DNA from 4 places in the Rhizobium sp. 11_C7_N12_5 genome. Region 2 is predicted to be linked to each of the others. Evidence: predicted binding sites of a transcription regulator. Region 2 holds the regulator's gene; each other region holds the start of a gene.
What was found. Region 2 encodes LexA, which represses DNA repair genes until DNA is damaged. Its sites were predicted from a motif close to TGTTCNNNNTGTGTTCNG; they were not measured.
Positions count from the first base shown of each region.

Region 1: a site for LexA is predicted at 1,407-1,424, ahead of AB8B29_RS33810 (ImuA family protein). Genes of this name have one in related genera too.
Region 3: a site for LexA is predicted at 1,218-1,235, ahead of AB8B29_RS35555 (ImuA family protein). Genes of this name have one in related genera too.
Region 4: a site for LexA is predicted at 1,887-1,904, ahead of AB8B29_RS00925 (ATP-dependent helicase). Genes of this name have one in related genera too.

Region 1 is NZ_JBPWPY010000003.1:932,992-936,101, forward strand. Features, by position in the region: gene AB8B29_RS33805 (Y-family DNA polymerase) at 1-680, opposite strand, end outside; gene AB8B29_RS33810 (ImuA family protein) at 595-1,356, opposite strand; gene AB8B29_RS33815 (SOS response-associated peptidase) at 1,596-2,267, shown strand; gene dinB (DNA polymerase IV) at 2,354-3,110, shown strand, end outside.
Region 2 is NZ_JBPWPY010000001.1:1,338,349-1,341,458, forward strand. Features, by position in the region: gene AB8B29_RS06690 (ComEC/Rec2 family competence protein) at 1-1,302, shown strand, start outside; gene lexA (transcriptional repressor LexA) at 1,283-2,005, opposite strand; gene AB8B29_RS06700 (VOC family protein) at 2,429-3,110, shown strand, end outside.
Region 3 is NZ_JBPWPY010000004.1:112,298-115,407, forward strand. Features, by position in the region: gene AB8B29_RS35550 (Y-family DNA polymerase) at 1-491, opposite strand, end outside; gene AB8B29_RS35555 (ImuA family protein) at 406-1,167, opposite strand; gene istA (IS21 family transposase) at 1,412-2,932, shown strand; gene istB (IS21-like element helper ATPase IstB) at 2,922-3,110, shown strand, end outside.
Region 4 is NZ_JBPWPY010000001.1:185,412-188,521, reverse strand. Features, by position in the region: gene secD (protein translocase subunit SecD) at 1-120, shown strand, start outside; gene AB8B29_RS00930 (SMP-30/gluconolactonase/LRE family protein) at 835-1,707, opposite strand; gene AB8B29_RS00925 (ATP-dependent helicase) at 1,983-3,110, shown strand, end outside.

The DNA of each region.
Region 1 (3,110 bases), on a different contig from region 2:
ACCTGGTCGAGACGGCGGCCGAGCTCCGGCCCGAAGCGAAGGGTGAGCGGCGCACGCGGCTGGCTTGCCAGCTCGCCGATCGTGTTGAACCCGAGAACGCGAAGACCGGCGACAATAGTGGGATCGAGCCGAAGCGCTGCGATCGGCAGATTTTCGACAGCGTCGGCCTGAGCGCCCGTGGGAATGACAAGTGTCGGATCTGTCAGAAACCGGGCACAGGCATGGGCAGCACCCCAGCTGTCTGCAACCGCCGCCCGCGCGAAAATGCCGGAGGCGAAGAAGCGGTTGACCATGCCCGACAGCATCAGCGCCTCGCCGCCATGCAGATGATCGGCGCCTGTGGTGTCGATCACCAGCCCATCAGGCGGATCGGCGGCGACGATCGGCGCATAGCGCTGCAAGGCCCAGAGCGCCAGGCGGTCGAGTGCCTCGGCGTCGGCGGCCGGATCCGCATCCATGACGACGAGGTCCGCGACGAGTGCCTGCGCCTTGGTCGCCGGCATGCCAATGCGCAAGCCGGCTGCCATCGCAGCCGCGTTCGCCGCCAGAACGACGCGCCGGCGCTGCTCGCGGCCGATCAGGACGAGCGGCGTCTCAGGCGGAGGTGCTGCGTCGCCCAGTTTCCGTCTGAGGCGATCCGTGGACCAGCTCGGAAGGAAGAGCGATACGACCCTTGGCATCGGGGGCCTCCACTTCAAAATCGGCACTGTCTCCGGCGCGACATCGGATGAGCTCGAGCAACCAGCGGGCACGACCAACGCCTGGGACGGGCAAGGGGGAGGATGGCAAGACAGAAACCCGCCAGCGGGTGACGGAGGCCGTCGGCTGGCCGAAATCGGAGGCCTCGGTCTGTCGGCGCCAGCGGCGGATGGCAATGCCGATGGTGCCGGAACGTTCGGCCGCGAGCTGCAGCCGGCGCGAGGCGGTCATCGACAGCCGCGCCAGCTCACCGACGACGACACCGAGGCCACCGTGTCGGAGGCCCTCTTCCATGCAGGAGAGCAATGATTTCTCGTCACCGGCCTCGACATAGATAACGCGTCCGGGCAGCAGCCCCACCTGGGCCAGCGCCGGCGCGAACAGGTCCGGCCGTGTCACGCACCAGAGCACCTGGCCCTTCGAGCGGGCGGCAATTGCCGCGGCGAACAGGGCTGCTGCCGCGCCGTCGATGGCGCCGTTGCCACCGCCGGCGACTTCATGCAGGGCTGCGAGCGCCAGCCCTCCTCCCGGAAGCCGGCTGTCGATATCCGTCACACCGAATGGCAAAACCTCTCGCACACGGCCGCTTGGACCTTCGAGCCGCTGGATGCGGTCTCGAAGCTCGGCGACGACGGAACTGACGGCAGGTTCGGGCATTTTGGACAGATAGGCTCCTCAGGGGTTTGCAATATGGCGCTTGGCTGATATGTTCTCTATTTGTTCCTTATCGGGTCATGAGTCAATCGGGAGAGTAAAAGAGGCGGCGGCGTCAGTGATCGGGGAACGGGCAAGGTCGGAGTCTTCGCACAGATCGACGGAGAATTCCGAAGGCGACGACACACCCATCCCGAAGCTGGTATGAATAGGCTGGGATGGAGAGGCAGGAGGATTGGGGCGTGTGTAATCTGTACAATGTCACGACGACACGCGACGCCGTGATGCAGTTCACCAAGGCGTTCAGCGACAAGGCCGGTTGGAACGAACCCTCGCTCGACGTCTATCCTGGCTACCAGGCGCCGATTGTCCGCGTCGGAGACGACGGGCAACGCGAGATCGCGCGTGTCACCTGGGGCATGCCATCCCCGCCAGCCTATGTGAAGAATTACGATCCGGGCGTCACCAATATCCGCAATGTCGGCTCGCCGCACTGGCGCCGCTGGCTTGGGCCGACAAGCCGCTGCGTTGTGCCGTTCACCTCCTTTGCGGAGCCGGATCCCGCGAGCAAGGTTCCCGGCGGCAGGATCCCGAATGCCTGGTTTGCCGGTAACGAGGACCGACCGTTGATGTTTTTCGCGGGCTTCTGGACGCCATGGAAGGGTATTCGGAAGGTCAGGGATGGCGAGCGTGAATATGAGCTGTTCGGGTTTCTGACGACATCGCCGAACGAGATCGTCGCTCCGATACATTTCAAGGCCATGCCGGCGATCCTGACGACGCCGGAAGAAGTCGACCTCTGGCTCACGGGATCCTGGGACGAGGTCAAGCACCTGCAGCGTCCCCTTCCCGACAACATGCTTGTTATCGTCGAACCGCCGGCTCCATCTCCGGAAGAAGGACTGCTGTTGTGACATACAGTTCGGTTCAAAGGCCGTCCTACAAAACTGCCGCGCAGGATGTCAGGCGGCCCCGGCCGTCGGCAGGGTGAGCAATCGCCATGGACACCTTCGGCACACCGCGCAAGATTCTGCATGTCGACATGGATGCGTTCTATGCCTCCGTTGAACAACGGGACAATCCCGAGCTTCGTGGGCGGCCGCTTGCCGTCGGCCATGGCGAGGCGCGCGGCGTGGTCGCGGCAGCCAGCTATGAGGCGCGGAAGTTTGGGGTGCACTCGGCCATGCCATCGGTGACAGCCAAGCGAAAATGCCCAGAGTTGATCTTCGTCAAGCCGCGCTTTGATGCCTATCGCGCAGTATCGCAGCAGATCCACGCCATCTTCGCTGAATACACGCCGCTGATTGAACCGCTATCCCTGGATGAAGCCTATCTTGATGTCACCGAGAACCTGAAGGGCATCGAGATCGCGACCGAGGTCGCCGAACAGATCCGCGCCAGGATCAAGGCCGAGACCGGACTAACGGCGTCGGCCGGCGTTTCCTACAACAAGTTTCTCGCGAAGATGGCATCGGATCAGCGCAAGCCCGACGGGCTCTTCGTCATCACCCCGAAGAACGGATCGGCCTTCGTCGAGGCGCTGCCAGTCAAGAAATTCCATGGCGTCGGGCCAGCGACAGCGGAGAAGATGCTAAGATTGGGGATCGAGACCGGTGCCGATCTCAAGGCCCGCGACCTTGCCTTCCTGCAGCAGCATTTTGGCAAATCCGGACCGTATTTCTACTGGATCGCCCGCGGTGTCGACGAGCGCGAAGTCGACCCCGACCGCATCCGCAAATCGATCGGCGCCGAAGATA
Region 2 (3,110 bases):
GCCTTTATCATGATGGCGATCATGCTGGTTGCCGTGCTCTTCGACCGGCCGTCGATCAGTCTGCGCAACGTTGCGCTCTCGGCAATCGTCATTCTCAGCCTGTCGCCGTCGCAGGTGCTCGGACCGAGCTTCCAGATGTCCTACGCCGCGACGCTGGCGCTGGTATCCGGCTACACGCTTTGGAAACGGCGCCAGCATCGGGAAAATATTCTTTCGCGCTCCAGGCTCCTGAGCCCGTTGCTGTTCGTTACGCGCTTCTTCGGCAGCATATTGTCGACCTCCTTCATTGGCGGCGCGTCGACGGCGATCTTCTCGATCGAGCATTTTCACCGGTTGGCGACATACGGCCTTGCAGCCAATCTCGCTGCGATGCCGATCGTCTCCTTCGTCGTCATGCCGTTTGGCATGGCGGCCATGTTGCTTATGCCATTTGGCCTCGACGGGCCCTTTTGGCAAATCACCGGCGAGGGACTGGAGTTGGTCATCGCTATCGCCAAAACGGTGGCGGGATGGGGCGGCGATATTACCTTCGGCCGCCAGCCCGCCTGGCTTATGCCGACGTTCATCACAGGCTTTCTGCTCATGACGATGTTGCGAACGAGCGTGCGCCATGTGGGCCTGCTGTTGCTGCTTTCTTCCCTCGGCGTGGCAGCATTCGGCTCTGGCGTGCCCAAACCGGATCTTATGATTTCCGAGGATGGTGTTCTGGTTGCCTTGCGACAGGACGACATACTGGCAACAAATCGCGAAAGACCGCAGGCTTTCATTTTCGAACAGTGGCAGAGGGCGCTGGTTGCGAGCGAGCATCAACCTCCGACTATCCTTCCTGTTGACAGCCGCCTTCCCCAGATCAGCAAGACGGATCATCGCCGGCGATTGAGCGTCGAAGAGCAGGGCGCAGTTCGCAAGGCAATGGATGAAGCACTCGACCAGGCCATGCAGGGCAGTTTTGCTTGCCAAAAGGGCGCATGGTGCGTCGCGATGCTTGAAAATGGCGCGATGCTGGTCACCATCGAGGACGCAGCTTACCTGTCGCCGGCCTGCGATACGGCCAATATCGTCGTCACTCCCGTACGACTACGCCTGGATCGCTGCCGCTCCGGCGCCATGCTTTTCACAGGCGCCACATTGCGGCAGACAGGGTCCATTGAGATGGACCTCAGCACCGACAAGCCAAATGTGGTAACTGCGTTCGAAAATCCACAGCGCCCATGGGCTCGGCACAGAACATACGATTGGCGCACAGGCACATTCGGCGCGCCGATCGTCCGAGCATCACCGGTCAGTGATAACGGCGAATGAGGCCAACGAGCTTGCCTTGCACCTTGACGCGATCCGGCCCGAAGATGCGGGTTTCATAAGCGGGATTGGCTGCCTCGAGCGCGATGGAGGCCCCCTTGCGGCGGAAGCGCTTCAACGTCGCTTCCTCGTCGTCGACGAGCGCGACGACGATATCGCCCGGATTGGCAGTCGTTGCATTGCGAATGATGACCGTATCGCCGTCAAAAATGCCGGCATCGATCATTGAATCGCCTCTTACTTCCAGCGCATAGTGCTCGCCCGAGCCGAGCATGTCGGCAGGGACGGTTATGTCGTGGGTATTGTTTTGGATGGCCGAGATCGGAACGCCAGCGGCGATGCGGCCCATGACCGGTACCGAAACAGAACTGTTCTGGTCGTCGTTCGCCACTTTTGGCGGAGCAGGCGGCGCAACTGGCTGGGGTTTGCCGAGGCTGCCTTCGATGACGCTCGGCGAAAAGCCGCGGCGCGGCTGCAGGCTTGGATTATAGGCATCCGGCAGCTTGATGACCTCAAGCGCTCTGGCCCTGTTCGGTAGCCGGCGGATGAACCCTCGTTCCTCCAAAGCCGTGATCAGACGGTGAATACCGGATTTGGATGCAAGATCCAGCGCGTCCTTCATCTCGTCGAAAGATGGTGGCACGCCGGACTCCTTCATCCGTTCGTGAATGAAGAGAAGCAGTTCCTGCTGCTTGCGCGTCAACATCGTCTTGGAACCCCAGAATCGAGAAAAGCGTGAAACAAATCCAGAACGGACACTATATGTTCCATATGTGTTCCGCAAGTACTTAAATTTCGGTAAAGCTTTGCACGGACAGTTAAATATTCGACATCACTGGGTGGACCCGATAAAAGTCTCATATGGTTATATTCGCGCTAACATATCGGAAAACATAAGGAAATGCTGTTTAGTCCTTCATTGGGCGCATGCAGCCTACCTTGAGTAGCTGACGCATGGATGAAAGCCATTTTCACGACATGCGAATCCGGTACCGATCAAAGAATCAGCCGCGTGATCTGGCGTCTTCGACAGGACATGCGGTGTCTTGCGCCTCTATCGTCTTGCTTTCATCTTGAATTGGAGGATGGATGGGCGCAAACCTGCGGGCGCAGGAAAATAGGAGACATCATGACTTTGTCGCCGCATCCGCTGGATCATCTCGTATTGCCGACCGTCAATCTCGCTTTGGCGCGCGAGCGGCTCGGCAAGCTCGGTTTCACCGTCGCTCCCGACGCCCGGCATCCGTTCGGCACCGAGAATGCCTGTGTCTTCTTTGCGGACAAGACCTATCTTGAACCGCTGGCAGTGGCATCCCCCGAGCAATGTGAGGAGAGCGTCGGCGCGGGGAATGTCTTCGTTGCGCGCGATCAGGCCTACCGCTTCCGGCTCGGTGAAGACGGCTTTTCAGCCGTGGTGTTCGGCTCGGAGGATGCTGTCGCCGATGACGAGCGCTTTCGGGTAAGCGCCATCTCGGCGGGACGCATGCTGGATTTCTCGCGTCCCATGAAAATGCCGGATGGAACGGAGACCGTCGCCGGTTTTCGTCTCGCTTTCGCCGCCGATCTGCGTGCGCCGGATTTTCTGGCCTTCTGCTGCCAGCGCATCAATCCGCTGCCGGCCGATCGCAGCGTGCTGGAGCGCCATGAAAACGGCGTCACCGGCATTGCGCGGGTGGCGATATCGACACCCACCCCGGCCGCATTCCGCACTTTCTTCGAAGCGATCGTCGGTGAACCCTGGATATCGGAACATTCTTTCGGTCTGACGATCAGGGCGGCCAATGCCGATATCGAGCTCCTGACGCCGGCAG
Region 3 (3,110 bases), on a different contig from region 2:
AGCGTCGGGTCGCCCAAAAACCGGGCGCAGGCATGGGCCGCACCCCAGCTGTCGGCGACGGCAGCGCGTGCGAAAATGCCGGAGGCGAAGAAGCGGTTGACCATGCCCGACAGCATCAGCGCCTCGCCGCCATGCAGATGATCGGCGCCGGTGGTGTCGATCACCAGACCATCCGGTGGATCGGCGGCAACGATCGGCGCATAGCGCTGCAAGGCCCAGAGCGCCAGGCGATCGAGTGCCACGGCGTCGGCGACCGGATCCGCATCCATCACGACGAGTTCCGCAACGAGTGCCTGCGCCTTGGTCGCCGGCATGCCAATGCGCAAGCCGGCTGCAATCGCAGCCGCGTTCGCTGCCAGGACGACGCGCCGGCGCTGCTCGCGGCCGATCAGGACGAGCGGCGTCTCAGGCGGAGGCGCTGCGTCGCCCAGTTTCCGTCTGAGGCGATCCGTGGACCAGCTCGGAAGGAAGAGCGATACGACCCGTGGCATCGGGGGCCTCCACTTCAAAATCGGCACTGTCTCCGGCGCGACATCGGATGAGTTCCAGCAGCCAGCGCGGCCGACCAACGCCTGGAACCGGCAAGGGCGAGGATGGCAAGACGGATACCCGCCAGCGGGTGACCGACGCCGTCGGCTGTCCGAAGTCGGATGCCTCGGTCTGTCGGCGCCAGCGGCGGATGGCAATGCCGATGGTGCCGGAACGTTCGGCGGCGAGCTGCAGCCGGCGCGAGGCGGTCATCGACAGTCGCGCCAGCTCGCCGACGACGACACCCAGCCCTCCGTGTCGCAGGCCCTCTTCCATGCAGGAAAGCAATGATTTCTCGTCACCGGCCTCGACATAGATGACGCGGCCCGGCAGCAGACCCACCTGGGCCAGCGCTGGCGCGAACAGGTCCGGCCGTGTGACGCACCAGAGCACCTGGCCCTTCGAGCGGGCGGCGATTGCCGCGGCAAACAGGGCTGCTGCAGCGCCGTCGATGGCGCCGTTGCCACCGCCGGCAACTTCATGAAGGGCTGCCAGCGCCAGACCTCCCCCGGGCAATCGGCTGTCGATCTCCGTTACGCCGAATGGCAAAACCTCTCGCACACGGCCGCTTGGACCTTCGAGCCGCTGGATGCGGTCGCGAAGCTCGGCGACGACGGAACTGACGACAGGTTCGGGCATTTTGGACAGATGGGCTCCTCGGGGGTTTGCAATATTGCGCTTGGCTGATATGTTCTCTATTTGTTCCTTCTTGGGTCATGAGTCAATCGGGCTCGTAAAAGAGTGGTCGGTGGCAGCGATCTGGGAGCGGGTGTTGGTTTCCACGCAGAACTGAGCCGGTTAGGCGCATAATTTCCATTGAGAATTGAGCCATGTGAACCTTCCCCCCAAAGCGGTGAGCGACGGGGGCAACGGAGTGATCCACATGGGACTTTTAAACATCATCCGTCGGATGGCGCTTCGCGAGAAGCAGTCAATCCGCGAGATCAGTCGGCGCACTGGGCTGTCACGCAACACGATTGCGAAGTATTTGAGTGCCGGTACGATCGAGCCGACGTTCACGGTACCGGAACGACCGAGCAAGCTTGATCCTTTTGCCGACAAACTTTCTGGCTGGCTGAAGACCGAGGCCGGGAGGTCGCGCAAGCAGCGCCGAACGTTGAAGCAGCTTCATGCCGATCTGATGGCTCTCGGATTTACCGGCTCCTATGGTCGGGTCGCCGCGTTCGCCCGTAATTGGCGGGTTGAGCAGCAGACAGCGGGCCGCGGCATATTCGTTCCTCTGTCTTTCCGCCCAGGCGAAGCGTTCCAATTCGATTGGAGTGAAGATTATGCCGTGATAGGCGGCGAGCGCACGAAGCTTCAGGTCGCCCATATCAAACTATCACACAGCCGGGCGTTTCTGGTCAGGGCCTACCTACTGCAAACGCACGAGATGCTCTTCGACGCCCACTGGCACGGGTTCCGCGTGTTTGGCGGAGTACCTGGTCGCGGCATTTACGACAACATGAAGACCGCGGTTGATCGTGTCGGTCGTGGCAAAGAACGGCAGGTCAATATCCGTTTCCTCGCGATGACGAACCACTACGTCTTTGCGCCTGAGTTTTGCAATCCCGCCGCGGGTTGGGAGAAGGGTCAGGTCGAGAAGAATGTCCAGGATGCCCGACCGCGACTGTGGCAACAGATGCCTGACTTTCCGGATCTGGCGGCATTGAATGCCTGGCTGGAACAGCATTGCCAGGACCTGTGGCGCGACACAGCACACGGCACCTTGCCCGGCACGATCGCGGACGTCTGGTCGGCAGAACGCCCGGCATTGATGGCGCTCCCTGCCGCGTTTGACGGCTTCGTCGAGCAGAGCAAGCGCGTCTCGCCCACCTGCCTGATCACTTTTGAGCGGAACCGCTACAGCGTGCCTGCATCGTTTGCCAACCGGCCTGTCAGCCTGCGGATCTATCCCGAGCGACTGGTCGTTGCGGCAGAAGGCAATATCCTATGCGAGCATGAGCGGGTCATTGAACGTAGCCACGACAAGCCGCCACGTACGATTTATGACTGGCGGCATTATCTTGCGGTCATCCAGCGCAAGCCCGGTGCCCTGCGTAATGGTGCGCCTTTCCTGGAATTACCGTTGGCCTTTCGGCAACTTCAGGACCAGATGCTCCGCCGCTCCGGCGGTGATCGTGAGATGGCCGATATCCTTGCTCTTGTACTTCACCACGACGAACAAGTTGTTGTCAGGGCTGTGGAATTGGCCCTGGATGCAGGCGTGGCGACCAAGACGCATGTCTTGAACCTGCTGCATCGGCTGATCGATGGCAAGACAATCGATGGTCCCGACGTTGATACGCCACAGGCGCTCACGCTGTTGCGTGAACCCAAGGCTGATGTTGAACGCTACGATGGTTTGCGCCTGCGGACCGCAGGAGGCCGTCATGCGTCATGATCCTGCCAGCGCAGCCGTCGTCATCATGCTGCGCAGCCTGAAGATGTATGGCATGGCCCAAGCCGTCATCGACCTGATCGAGCAAGGGGCTCCAGCCTTCGATGCGGCCGTGCCGATCTTGTCCCAGTTGCTGAAAGCCGAAATGGCCGAGCGCGAGGTTCGCTCGATCGCCTACCAC
Region 4 (3,110 bases), 1.2 Mb from region 2:
CCCATCCTGCTCTTCCTCGGCGACTGGCGCCGCCGTCACGCCAAGACAGTTGCCAACGACGAGAAGCCGGCGGACGGCAAGTCCGGCAAGGATAATAAGCAGATCCCCGCCGCGGAATAAGCGGCAGCGCGATTGGAACAGGACATGCCCGGCCTCCGGGCATGTCCACCGGCGTCCACACTGGACACCGGGGCGTTCTTTCCGTCCGGAATTGCGCAAAGCAAAAACATAGAGCGGTTAAGCGATTCAGTGAAACGCCTAGCCGCTCTAAGTCTTTTCCGGAGAAGTCCGGTCGATCACGGACATGATTTCGCGGACACGAGAGCCGCTTCAGCAATCATATCGACAGTGGATATGGAAGCGCTCTCGCCGGCTCCGGCGGGCCGATGGGGCGTGGTACCCTGCCGCGGTGACAGGTAATTCTGCAGGAGGCCACCATAGACGACAGCAACCCTGCCGATTTCCGATTTGGCGGAGGCATGTGCCAAAGCTTTGGGCGAGGCGTGCATGAAGCCGTTCAAAGCACCAAGGCTACTCGCCGATTTGGCTTTTGACGTCGAAGCATCGCTCGCCGATGCGTCCTGAGCGGAATTGTCGGCGTTTTTGCTATTTGCATGGCCACTGCCACTGCCATTGCCATTGCCGTTGCCAGCGCCATTGCCATTGTTGGCGAGAGCAGGAGAAGCGACAAGAACTGCGCCAAGCAGGATTGCGGAGACGGATCACGCGAGGAAATTTGTGTGATGTGTGATAAGCACGTGGTTCTCCCAACCAGACCCCTGCAACTTTCCTTTCATCGCTTCATGACTACGGATATGGCGGGAGATCGAGTCTCTAGATGGACGGCATATGCAATGGCAGCCCGGGTCGCGGCGCCGTTATCTTTTCCACAGCACCATTGTCCTGCTCGCTGACGAGCAAATGCTTGCCGTCGACAGTAAAGGCAATCTTGCCGGGCCGCGCGCCGTTCGTGCGGATATGGCCCGCCATCCTGCCCTCGGTATCGACAAGCGAAATTTCGCCCAATCCGTACATGGCGCAATAGAGCACGCCGCTGCGATCGAAAGCGATGCCGGCCGGCCCGCGCAACGCGTTGACGGTGGGCGATGTCATCGACTGCGCGAACATCTCCTGCCGCCCGCCGACGATCTGCCGATGAATTTTTCCGGTCAGGGTCTCGCTGTAATAGAGCAGCCCGTCGGCGCTGAAGGCGATGCCATTGGCAAGGAGCAAGCCCGCGGCTAGGACCCTGATGACGCGGCCTTCGGCGGGATCGATCTGATAGACGCAGCCATTGTAGGCCGCCTTGAAGAAATCCGGATGAATATGGCCGCCTTCGAGCAGATCGGCGGTGCGGATGCCCGAATCGGTCATGTAGAGCAAGCCGTCAGGCCCGAAAGCGAGATCGTTCGGATGGAGAAACGAGCCGTCCGCGCCACCTTCGATCACCTGCAGCACCCGGCCCTGCGGCGAGAGCCTGACGAGGGAATGCTCTGGGCCGTCGGTTATCCAGAAGCAGCCATCGCCGTCGATCGCAATCCCGGTCGGACGACCACCGATCCGACAAACTTCCCGATGCGCACCGCTAGTGTCGAAAAGCTTCAGACCGCGGCGGGTATGATCCATCTCAACGAGCGCGATGCGCCCATCCGGCAAAGCCACCAGTCCGCCCGGCAGATGCAGCCCAGTGGCGATCGTTTCGTTCATATTCTGAAACCTTCACTCAACGCACTGCTGAAACCCAAAACTCAAGATGAGCGCCATAATGATACATAAGCATGAGGATAGTCCTTTTCGAGCCATGCCTGACCAAATCCGGGTAGGATTCTTGCGCAAAAGATCACATCCCCAGCGAATCCCACAAATCTTGACAGGTTTAGGCAATTCGGAACATCCATAGAACGTCCGGATCATTTCGCCGATTCGATTCGTCGCGGATTTGCGCCTGGCGCGCCCTTCATCCGAGGCATTCAGGAGAGTTCATGAGCGCGGCCTATCTGGAAAAGCTGAACCCGGAGCAGCGACTGGCGGTGGAGCACGGCACAACGGCCGGCGACGGCCATGTCGCAGGGCCACTGCTTGTCATCGCCGGGGCCGGATCCGGCAAGACCAATACGCTTGCTCATCGTGTCGCGCATCTGATCGTCAAGGGCGCCGACCCGCGCCGGATCCTGCTGATGACCTTCTCGCGCCGTGCCGCCGCCGAAATGGGCCGCCGTGTCGAGCGAATCTGCCGCGAGGTGATCGGTGCCAATGCGGGTATTACAGCCGATGCGCTCGCCTGGAGCGGCACGTTTCACGGCATCGGCGCACGTCTTCTGAGAGATTATGCCGAGCAGATCGGGCTCGATCCGGCCTTCACGATCCACGACCGGGAAGACAGCGCCGACCTCATGAACCTCGCGCGCCACGACCTCGGCTTTTCCAAGCTCGAAAGCCGCTTTCCGACCAAGGCGACATGCCTTGCCATCTATTCACGCTCCGTCAATTCGGAAGCACCGCTCGCAGAGATGCTGCGCGACTTCTTCCCATGGTGCGCGACCTGGGAACAACAATTGCGCGATCTCTTCGCCGCCTATGTCGAGGCGAAACAGGCGCAGAATGTGCTCGATTACGACGATCTGCTGCTCTACTGGGCGCATATGCTTCAAGAGCCGCTGATCGCCGAGGATATCGGCGGTCGTTTCGACCATGTGCTCGTCGACGAATACCAGGATACCAACCGGCTGCAATCGTCGATCCTGCTGGCGCTGAAACCGGATGGCCGCGGCCTGACCGTTGTCGGCGACGATGCGCAATCGATCTATTCCTTCCGCGCGGCGACGGTGCGCAACATCCTCGACTTCCCGAAAGCCTTCACGCCCGCTGCCGATATCGTGACGCTCGACCGCAATTACCGCTCGACGCAGCCAATCCTCGCCGCCGCCAATGCTGTCATCGATCTTGCTTCCGAGCGCTTCACCAAGAATCTGCGCACGGAACGGCAGAGCGTCGAGCGACCGCGACTGGTGACGGTGCGCGACGAAAGCGATCAGGCGCGTTATGTCGCCGACGAAGTGCTGGAAAATCGCGAGGGCGGCACCAGGCTCAAACAGCAGGCGGTGCTGTTC